DNA from 2 places in the Kocuria sp. SM24M-10 genome. Region 2 is predicted to be linked to the other one. Evidence: riboswitches for the same ligand, from Rfam matches in the RefSeq annotation. Region 2 holds a riboswitch; the other holds the start of a gene.
What was found. A riboswitch is a leader RNA that binds a small molecule or an ion and turns the genes downstream of it on or off. The one in region 2 is predicted to bind S-adenosylmethionine.
Positions count from the first base shown of each region.

Region 1 (5,026 bases), on a different contig from region 2:
ACCTCGGCGCGGCCGCCGTGATGCCCCTGGGCGCGCCGATCGGCACCGGGCTGGGGATCCTCAACCCGCACAACATCGAGCTCATCGCCTCCCGGGCCTCGGTGCCCGTGGTCCTCGACGCCGGCATCGGCACCGCCTCCGAGGCCGCGCTCGCCATGGAGCTGGGCTGCGACGCCGTGCTGCTGGCCAGCGCCGTGACCCGGGCCCAGGACCCGGTGGCCATGGCCACCGCGATGCGCCACGCCGTGGCCGCCGGGCGGCTGGCCGCCCGCGCCGGCCGGATCCCGGCCCGCCGGCACGCCCAGGCGTCCTCGCCGATGGCCGGGCGGATCGACACGGACGCGTCCGACGCCGGTGCGTCCGCCGGTCCGGCGGACGTCCCGCGCGGGGACTGGGCGCCCGTGGGGGAGCGCCCGTGAGCGCGCTGCCCCCGCTCGTGGAGCCCGGCCCCGAACTGACCCGTGCGGAGCTCGAGCGCTACGCCCGGCACCTGACCCTGCCCGGGATCGGCCCGCTCGGCCAGCGCCGGCTCGGCAGCGCCCGGGTGCTCGTGGTCGGCGCGGGCGGACTGGGCGCCCCGGCCCTGCAGTACCTCGCCGCGGCCGGCGTGGGAACGCTGGGGATCGTCGACGACGACGTCGTGGCGGTCTCCAACCTGCAGCGCCAGGTGGTGCACCGCACCGCCGACGTCGGCCGGCCCAAGGCGGAGTCCGCCGCGGAGGCCGTGACCGCCCTGAACCCGCTCGTGCGGGTCCGCACCCATCCCTGCCGGCTCACGGCGGACAACGCCGTGCGGATCCTCGGGCAGTACGACCTCGTCCTCGACGGCGCGGACAACTTCGCGACCCGCTACGTGGTCAGCGACGCCGCCGCCCTGACCGGGATCCCCTGCGTGTGGGGCTCCATCCTGCGCTTCGAGGGGCAGGTCAGCGTCTTCTGGGCCGGCCACGGGCCCACCTACCGGGACCTCTACCCCGAGGCGCCGCCGGACGGGGAGGTGCCCAGCTGCGCCGAGGGCGGGGTCTTCGGCATGCTCCCCGCCACCGTGGGCGCGGTGATGGTCACGGAGGCGGTCAAGCTGATCACCGGCACCGGCGAGCCCCTGCTCGGGCGGGTGCTGCTGCACGACGCCCTGGCGATGACCTGGCGCGAGATGGGCCTGGACCCGGACCCGGACGCCGCCCCGGTCACCGCCGTCGCCGAGCCCGTGGCCGTCCGTCCGCCGGCCGGCGGCGCGGAGCCCGCCGAGACGGTCGCGGCGGGCGAGCTGGCCCGGCTGCTGGAGCGGCGGGCGCGCGGAGAGACGGCCTTCGTGCTGGTCGACGTGCGGGAGGACTGGGAACGGCAGCTCCTGGCGATCCCCGGCGCCGTGGCCGTGCCGCTCCAGGAGCTGCTGGACCGGGGGCCGGACGCCCTGCCGCCGGAGGCGCGCGGCGCGGACCTCGTGCTGCACTGCAAGGCCGGCGCCCGCTCGGCGACCGCCCTGGCCGCGCTGCGCCCGTTCTACGCCGGGCGGGAGGAGCGGATCCGCCACCTCGAGGGCGGGGTGCTCGCCTGGGCGGAGCAGGTGGAGCCGGGCCGGCCGCGATACTGAGCGGGTGCGCGGCGCTCCCCTCCTCCGGCCGGGCGGGGTCCCGCGGCGGATTCCTACACCACCCGGGACGACATGACCGTCTGTGACGTCAGCATGACATCCGACGACATGCGGCCGTCATCGGGTGGCTCAGCACCCCGGCGGTCTGGTGCGATGTCATCCGTCCCATTCAGAGCGGCCGAGAGATCTGGCTCGACGACGCCGCAGCAACCCGTCCTTCGCAGGGGTCAGGGTGCTAAGGCCAGAACCGATGGAGATCCCGGATCTGCAGTCGCTCCGTGACGTCGGCCCCCGCGCTGCCGCCACCGGGCCCGCCCCTGGCGTGACCGCACGGCCGGCCCTCCTCGGTGCGACCGAGAGGACCACCGCATGACCCGCACCACGGCCGAGAGGACTCCCACCCGTCCCGGCGTCGGCACGGACCCCGCCGGCCTGCCGGTGGACTACGCCGGGCTGAAGGAGCGCTTCGGGCCGCTGTTCACGGAGATCGCCGCCGGCTCCCTGGACCGGGACCTCCGCCGCGCGCTGCCCTACGAGGAGGTGCGCCGGCTGGACCGGGCCGGGTTCGGCGCCCTGCGCGTCCCGGCGGCCCACGGCGGTCCCGGGGTCAGCATCGAGGACTTCACCCGGCTGCTGGTCGACCTGGCCGAGGCCGACTCCAACATCGCCCACCTCTATCGCTCCCACGCCGGCTTCGTGGAGTCCCTGCGCTTCCTGCCCCGGGAGCTCCAGGACGTCTGGTATCCGCGGGTGCTGGCCGGGGCCACCGTGGGCAACGCCTCCACGGAGAAGGGCGGCAACGCGCTCGGCACCCTGAACACCGTGCTGCGCCGCACCGCCGAGGGGTGGGAGATCACCGGCCGGAAGTTCTACGCCACCGGCTCCGTCTTCTGCGACTACACCCGCGTCTCGGCCGCCCTCGACGGCCGGGACGGACGCCGCTTCGCCGTCGTCGCCACGGACGCCCAGGGGGTCACCCTCGAGGACGACTGGGACGGTTTCGGGCAGAAGCTCACCGGCACCGGCACCGCGGTCTTCGACCGCGTGCGCGTCCCGGACGACGCCGTGCTGGACCGCGCCGCCGGCAGCGCGGAGGCCGTCCACGAGGCCGCCTTCTTCCAGCTCGTGCTGCTGGCCGTGCTGGCCGGCGTCGCCCGCGCCGCCCGGCGGGACGCCGTGGAGACCATCGCCGGCCGCCGGCGGACCTTCAACACCGGGCTCGGCCTGCCGTTCCGCGAGGACCCGCTGATCCAGGAGGCCACCGGCCGGATCTCCGCCAAGGCCTTCGCCGCCGAGGCCACCGTGCTGCACGCCGCCCGCGCCCTGGACGCCGGGATCGCCGCCGCCGTCACCACCGGCGCCGACCGGCCGGACTTCACCGGCGCCCTCCCGGCGGCGCTGCACGGGTCCGAGATCGCCGTGGAGCACGCCCAGGTCACCGTGCCGGAGCTGGCCCTCGGCGCGGCCCAGGACCTGTTCCTCACCGTGGGCGCCTCCGCCACGTCCACCGCCAAGGGCCTGGACCGGCACTGGCGCAACGCCCAGACCGTGGCCACCCACAACCCGATCGCCTTCCGCGCCCGCGCCCTCGGCGACTACCTCATCAACGGCACCCTGCCGGAGGGCCTGAACGCCATCGGCGACGCCAGGACCGGTGCCGGGACCGACGCCGACCGAACCCCAGGAGCCTGACGCATGCCCACCCCGCCCCCGACCACGATCCCGGCCCCGACCGCGGCCGCCGCGGGACGCACGAGCGTCGTCCACGGCAAGAAGCGCGTCCTGGCCTCGGCCTTCGCCGGCACCACCATCGAGTGGTACGACTTCTACCTCTACGGCACCGCCGCCGCCCTGGTCTTCAACGTCCAGTTCTTCCCCATGGCCACCGAGCTCGGCGGCATCGTCGCCTCCTTCGCCACCCTCGCCGTCGGGGTGATCGCCCGGCCCCTGGGCGGGATCGTCGCCGGCCACCTGGGCGACCGGATCGGCCGCAAGGCCCTGCTGGTGGCCTCCCTGCTGCTCATGGGCGTGGCCTCCACCCTGATCGGCCTGCTGCCGACCTACGAGGTGATCGGCTGGTGGGCCGTCGTCGGGCTCGTCGTCCTGCGCATCCTCCAGGGCCTGTCCGCCGGGGCCGAGTGGGGCGGCTCCGCGCTGCTGAGCGTGGAGCACTCCCCGGCCCGGCACCGCGGGTTCTTCGGCTCCTTCACCCAGATCGGCTCCTCGGCCGGCATGCTGCTGGCCACCGGGGCGTTCTTCGTCGTGCAGCACGTCATGAGCGCGGAGCAGTTCGCCGCCTACGGCTGGCGCATCCCCTTCCTGCTCTCGGCCCTGCTCGTGGCGGTCGGCCTGTGGATCCGCCTCGGCGTGGCCGACGCCCCGGAGTTCCTGGAGCACCGGGCCTCGGGCAACGTGGCCACCGCCCCCCTGCGGGAGCTGCTGCTCCACCACCGCCGCCCGCTGCTGGTCACGATCGGTCTGCGCCTGGCGCAGAACGCCGTCTACTACCTGGTGACGGTGTACATGCTGACCTATCTGCGGGACGTGCGCGGGGACAGCGCCTCCGGCGTGACCGCGGTGATGATCGCCTCCGCCATCGGCCTGTTCACCACCCCCTTCTGGGGCTGGCTGTCCGACCGGGTGGGCCGCAAGGTCGTCTCGGTGACCGCCTACGCGGCGATCGGCGTCTTCGGCTGGGTGCTGTTCGCCTTCCTCGACGCCGGCCCGCTCGCCCTGCTGCCGCTCGTGGTCGTGCTCGGCATCAACCTCGTCCACGACGCGATCTACGGGCCGCAGGCGGCCTGGTTCGCCGAGCAGTTCCCCGTGCACGTGCGGTACTCCGGGGTGAGCTTCGGCTACCAGGTCGGCACGGTCCTGGGCGGGGGGCTGATGCCGATGATCGCCGCCCTGCTGTTCGCCGCCGGCGGGAACACCCCGTGGCTGATCGCCGGGTACCTCTCCGGACTCTCCGTGCTCTCCGTCGTCGCCGCCCTGGCCGCGAAGGACCCCGCCCGCGAGCAGCGCGGCACCGAGCTCACCGACCTGCACGCCGGCTCCGCCCGAGCCGGCTCGACCGGGGCCGTCCCAGTTTCCGACGGCTCCCTCCGGACCGACTCCCCCAGGACCGGATCCGTCCGGGCCGACGGAGCCGCCGATGCCGGGCCCACCGCCGGGACCACCACCGAGAGGACCACCGTATGAGCCGCCCCCTGCTCCTGAACGCCTTCGACATGATGGTGCCCGTGCACCAGTCGCCGGGGCTGTGGCGCCACCCGGAGGCCGGGGTCGCGCGGTTCGACACGCTCGAGTACTGGACGTCCCTGGCCCGCACCCTGGAGGAGGGCGGCTTCGCCTCGCTGTTCCTGGCGGACGTCCCCGGCATCTACGACGTCTACGGCGGCGGCACCGAGGCCACCGCCCGCGGGGGAGTGC
Region 1 is NZ_LDNX01000131.1:11,654-16,679, forward strand. Features, by position in the region: gene ABL57_RS15680 (thiazole synthase) at 1-419, shown strand, start outside; gene moeB (molybdopterin-synthase adenylyltransferase MoeB) at 416-1,594, shown strand; SAM riboswitch class I at 1,757-1,851, shown strand; gene ABL57_RS15690 (acyl-CoA dehydrogenase family protein) at 1,964-3,286, shown strand; gene ABL57_RS15695 (MFS transporter) at 3,290-4,795, shown strand; gene ABL57_RS15700 (LLM class flavin-dependent oxidoreductase) at 4,792-5,026, shown strand, end outside.
Region 1: it holds a riboswitch for S-adenosylmethionine, as region 2 does, so the genes downstream of both, ABL57_RS15690 (acyl-CoA dehydrogenase family protein) here and ABL57_RS02685 (bifunctional o-acetylhomoserine/o-acetylserine sulfhydrylase) in region 2, are expected to answer to the same signal.

Region 2 (5,026 bases):
CGTCCCCGGTGACGTCCTCGGCCCAGGCCAGCAGCTCCCCGTCCTCGGAGACGTCGAAGCTGCCGAGGGAGTAGAACTCGTGCTTCGCGGACTCCGCGTTGGCGTCGAGCAGCACCTGCTCGCCCGCCATGGGGGTCCCGGGCCCGACGACGGGCGGGGTCCAGTCCGCGAGGACGTCCCCGGTGGTCGCGGCCGGCACCCGGCAGAACACCTGGTGCGCGCCGCCCTCCACCGTGCGGGAGAAGTACCACCAGTCCCCGCGCCGGTTCGGCACCGACAGGTCGGTCTCCTGGGTGCGGCCCTTGATCTCCCCGAAGATCGACTCCCGCAGCCCGGCCAGGTGGGCCGTGCGGGCCTCCGCGTACTCGTTCTCCGCGGTGAGGTGGGCGAGCACCTCCGGGGACTCCTTCGCCCGCATCCACTCGTAGGGATCGGAGAACAGGTGGCCGTGGAAGGTGCGCTCGGCGGGCTGCCGGCGGATCTGCGGGGGAAGAGCTGTCATGTGCCCATCCTAGGGAAGGCACCCCGCCCGCCGCTGGCCGGCCCGGGGGCGCGGCGCCGGCGAGGGGCCCGCGACCCGGCGGTCCGCCCGGGCGGTGCCAGAATGGCCGCATGAGCACCCCCGCGCACCTCGCCCCGCGCCCGCCGGCCTTCGGCTCCACCCGCGCCGACCTGTGGATGCAGGTGGTCCTCGTGCTGGGGGTCTCCCTGGGCGCCTCCGCGCTCTACGCGGTGCTCTCCCTGGCCGAGCAGCTGGCCCGCGGCCCGCTCTCGGAAGCGCAGGCCACGATGAACCCGCCGCTGAGCGTGCAGCCGCTGATCGACCTGCTGCGCCAGCTCACGGGCATCGGCCTGGACCTGGTCCCCGTGCTGCTGGCGCTGTACCTGCTCGCCGGCTCCGCCGGCGCGCTGGGCACGGTGCGGCGGCGGATCGGGCTCGACGCCCGGATGCCGGTCCCGGACCTCGGACTGGGCACCGTCCTGTTCCTCGTCATGGGGCTGGGCACCCTGGCCCTCTACGCGGCCGGCCGCGCCCTGGGCCTCACCGCGGAGGTGACGACCTCCGGGCTGGCCGAGCACTGGTGGACGGTGCCGGTGCTGCTGCTCTCCGCGCTGCGCCACGCCCTGGTCGAGGAGGTGGTGGTGGTCGCGTTCCTGACCGACCGGCTCACCCGCATCGGCTGGCGCTGGCCGGTGGTGCTGGTGGTCACGGCGCTGTTCCGCGGCAGCTACCACCTCTACCAGGGCATCGGGCCCTTCCTCGGCAACGTGGTGATGGGCCTGGTCTTCGCCGAGCTCTACCGGCGCACCGGGCGGGTCATGCCCCTCGTCGTCGCGCACTTCCTGCTGGACGCCGTGGGCTTCCTGGCCGTCGGCCGGCTGCTCGGCTGAGGCGGGCCCACCGTGCGGGCCCGCCCCGGCCGGCGCCTCAGATCGTGACCAGCCCGTCGGGGGTGCCGAAGGACACCGAGAGCAGCCCGGGCGTGCCCTCCGGATAGCGCCACTCCACCGCCAGGTCCTCGAGCGCGGTCTCCACGGGCGCGCCCTCCGGATAGCGCCACTCCACCGCCAGGTCCTCGAGCGCGGTCTCCACGGGCGCGCCCAGCCACTCGGCCACCCGCTCGGGCGCCCCGGCGATGCACATCCCGGCGAGGGCCACGTCGGTGATCCGCGCCTGGGACGGGTGCATCTCCGGGGCCGAGTCGAAGCGCACCATGAACGGCAGCTGGGGGTCGGCGATCAGGCCCTTGACGCCTATCTGGTGCCACTCCAGGCACCGGCCGTCGGGGAAGACCCGGTGGCCGGGCACCGCGTGCCGGCCGAGGCGCTGCTCGAAGGGCGCGAGGTCGTCGACCTCGACGACCCAGCCCAGCCAGCCGCCGCCGGCCTCGGAGCGGGCGCGCACGGCCCGGCCGAACGGGGCCTTCTCCGCCGCGGGGTGCTCGAGGACCTCGACGACCTCGACGTACTGGTGGTTGGTGAGCGGAAGGATCATGTTGCGGGTGCCGAAACGGGGGTGCACCCCACCCTTGACCGGCTCGATCCCGAGCTGGTCGGCAATGCGCTCGGTGGTGGCCGTCAGGCCCTCCGGGCGGCAGGCGTAGGACACGTGGTCGACTCTCATGGGCTCATCGTGGCACCGTGTGACTTTCGTCTCCAAATCGGTCCCCGGCGGGGTGCTCCCCGGCCCGTCCGGCGCGTGCGCGGGGCGCTCGCCGCACCCCGGCTTGACGCCGTGTCGCCCGAATCCGGAGAATGCTGTCCAGGTCATGAGCGCCAGCGTCCAAGCCCCAGCTAGCTGGCCGGCAACCCTCCACCGCGGTGGGGTGCCCTGGGTGAAGACCGGGCTCCTCGCGACCGGCGAGCGAGCAAGCGCGGGTCCTCGGTGCCCGGCCGTCGCACGGCAGCACCACCACGGTCGGACACCGGACCCCTGACACCCGCAAGGAGTCTCCCGGCATGTCCGAGTCCACTGCTTCCACGGCCGACCGCACCGCGACCGCGCTGCCCACCCCCGAGCACCCGGCCGGCTGGTCGTTCGAGACCCAGCAGATCCACGCCGGCCAGCGCCCCGATCCGGTGACCGGCTCCCGCGCCCTGCCCATCCACCAGAGCACGTCCTTCGTCTTCCCCGACGCCCAGGCCGCCGCGGACCGCTTCGCGCTCGCGGAGCTGGGACCCATCTACACCCGCATCGGCAACCCGACCACGGAGGTCGTGGAGAACCGCATCAGCGCCCTGGAGGGCGGGGTGGGCGCCCTGATGCTCAGCGCCGGGCAGTCGGCCACGACGTTCGCGGTGCTCAACCTCGCCGGGGCGGGGGACCACGTGGTGGCCAGCCCGAGCCTGTACGGCGGGACGTACAACCTCCTCAAGTTCACGCTGCCCAAGCTCGGCATCGAGACCACCTTCGTGACCGACCCGGACGACCCGGAGGCCTGGCGGCGGGCCGTGCGCCCGAACACCAAGGCGTTCTACGCCGAGACCATCCCGAACCCGCGCAACGACGTCCTCGACATCGAGACGGTCTCCGGGATCGCCCACGACCACGAGGTCCCGCTCATCGTGGACAACACGGTGGCGACCCCCTACCTCGTCCAGCCGTTCCGCTGGGGCGCGGACATCGTGGTGCACTCCGCCACGAAGTTCATGGGCGGGCACGGCACCGCGATCGGCGGCGTGATCGTGGACTCCGGCGCCTTCGACTTCGGCCGGTACCCGGAGCGCTTCCCCGGCTTCAACGAGCCCGACGAGTCCTACGGCGGGCTCGTCTACGCCCAGGCCCTCGGCGCGGAGGGCGCGTTCGGGGTCAACCTCTCCTACATCCTCAAGGCCCGGGTGCAGCTGCTGCGCGACCTCGGCTCGGCGATCTCCCCGTTCAACGCCTTCCTCATCGAGCAGGGCATCGAGACGCTGTCGCTGCGCATGGAGCGCCACGTGGCCAACGCCGGGGAGGTGGCCCGCTGGCTGGAGGCGCGGGAGGACGTCCGCTCGGTGAGCTGGGCGGGGCTGGAGTCCTCGCCCTGGCACGACCGGGCGCGCAAGTACGCGCCCCGCGGCGCCGGCTCCGTCCTCGGGTTCGTCCTCGAGGGCGGCCGGGCGGCCGGCGCGGCCTTCGTGGACGCCCTGACGCTGCACTCCAACGTGGCGAACATCGGCGACGTCCGCTCCCTGGTGATCCATCCCGCGTCCACCACGCACAGCCAGCTGCTACCCGAGGAGCAGCTCGCGGCGGGGGTGGAGCCCGGCTTCGTGCGCCTGTCCGTGGGGCTGGAGAACGTCACGGACATCCTGGCGGACCTGGAGCAGGGCTTCGCCGCGGCCGCGGCCGCGGCCGGAGGGCAGGAGTGAGCGTGACGGTGCTGCGCGGCGCCGGCGCGGACGTGCGCGAGGACGGCGTGCCGCGGCACGCCGAGATCGGCACCCTGGAGCTGGAGTCCGGCTTCCGGCTGCCGGAGGTCCGGATCGCCTACGAGACCTGGGGCGTGCTCGCCCCGGACGGCTCCAACGCGGTGCTCGTGGAGCACGCCCTGACCGGTGACACCCACGTCGCCGCCGGGAGGGCCCGGCCCAGGGCCCCGGAGGCGCAGCGCCGCGCCGCCGAGAGCGGCGGCTGGTGGGACGGCCTGGTCGGCCCCGGCGCCGCCATCGACACCGACCGCTACTTCGTGGTGTGCGCCAACATCGTGGGCGGCTGCTACGGCTCCACGGGACCGTCCACCCCGGCCCCGGCCGAGGTGGACCCCGAGCGCCGGCCCTGGGGCTCCCGCTTCCCCCTGGTCACGGTGCGGGACTCCGTGCGCGCGGAGGCCGCCCTGGCCGACGCCCTGGGCATCGACACGTGGCGCCTGGTCATCGGCGGGTCCATGGGCGGGGCGCGCGCCCTGGAGTGGGCGGTGACCTACCCGGAGCGGGTCCGGGCCTGCGCGGTGGTCGCCGCGTGCCCCCAGTCCAGCGCCGAGCAGCTCGCCTGGGGGCAGGCGCAGAACCTCGCGATCCGCCAGGACCCGGACTTCCGGGGCGGGGACTACTACGACGGGCCCTTCCCGGTGACCGGGCTGGGCCTGGCCCGGCGGATCGCCCACATCACCTACCGCTCCGCCGACGAGCTGCACCACCGGTTCGGGCGCACCCCGCAGGCCGAGGAGCAGGTGATCGGCACCCACCCCGGGGGCCGCGGGCGCTACCAGGTCGAGAGCTACCTCGACCACCAGGCCTCCAAGCTCGCGGGCCGGTTCGACGCCAACAGCTACCTCGCCGTCAACGAGACGCTCATGTCCCACGACGTCTGCCGCGGCCGCGGCACGCTGGAGGAGGCCCTGTCGGTGACCTCGTGCGAGTGGCTGGTGGCCGCGGTCGACTCCGACCGCCTGTACCTCCCGCGCGAGTCCGACGTCCTGGCCGCCGCCCTGCCCGGGGACGTCCGGCGGCACACCCTCACGTCCCCGTCCGGGCACGACGGGTTCCTCATCGAGGCGCCGCAGGTGGGGAAGCTGCTCGTGGAGACCGTGCTGGCCCGCCCCTG
Region 2 is NZ_LDNX01000023.1:44,729-49,754, reverse strand. Features, by position in the region: gene ABL57_RS02700 (S9 family peptidase) at 1-502, opposite strand, end outside; gene ABL57_RS02695 (CPBP family intramembrane glutamic endopeptidase) at 613-1,392, shown strand; gene ABL57_RS02690 (VOC family protein) at 1,430-2,125, opposite strand; SAM riboswitch class IV at 2,267-2,382, shown strand; gene ABL57_RS02685 (bifunctional o-acetylhomoserine/o-acetylserine sulfhydrylase) at 2,461-3,852, shown strand; gene ABL57_RS02680 (homoserine O-acetyltransferase) at 3,849-5,026, shown strand, end outside.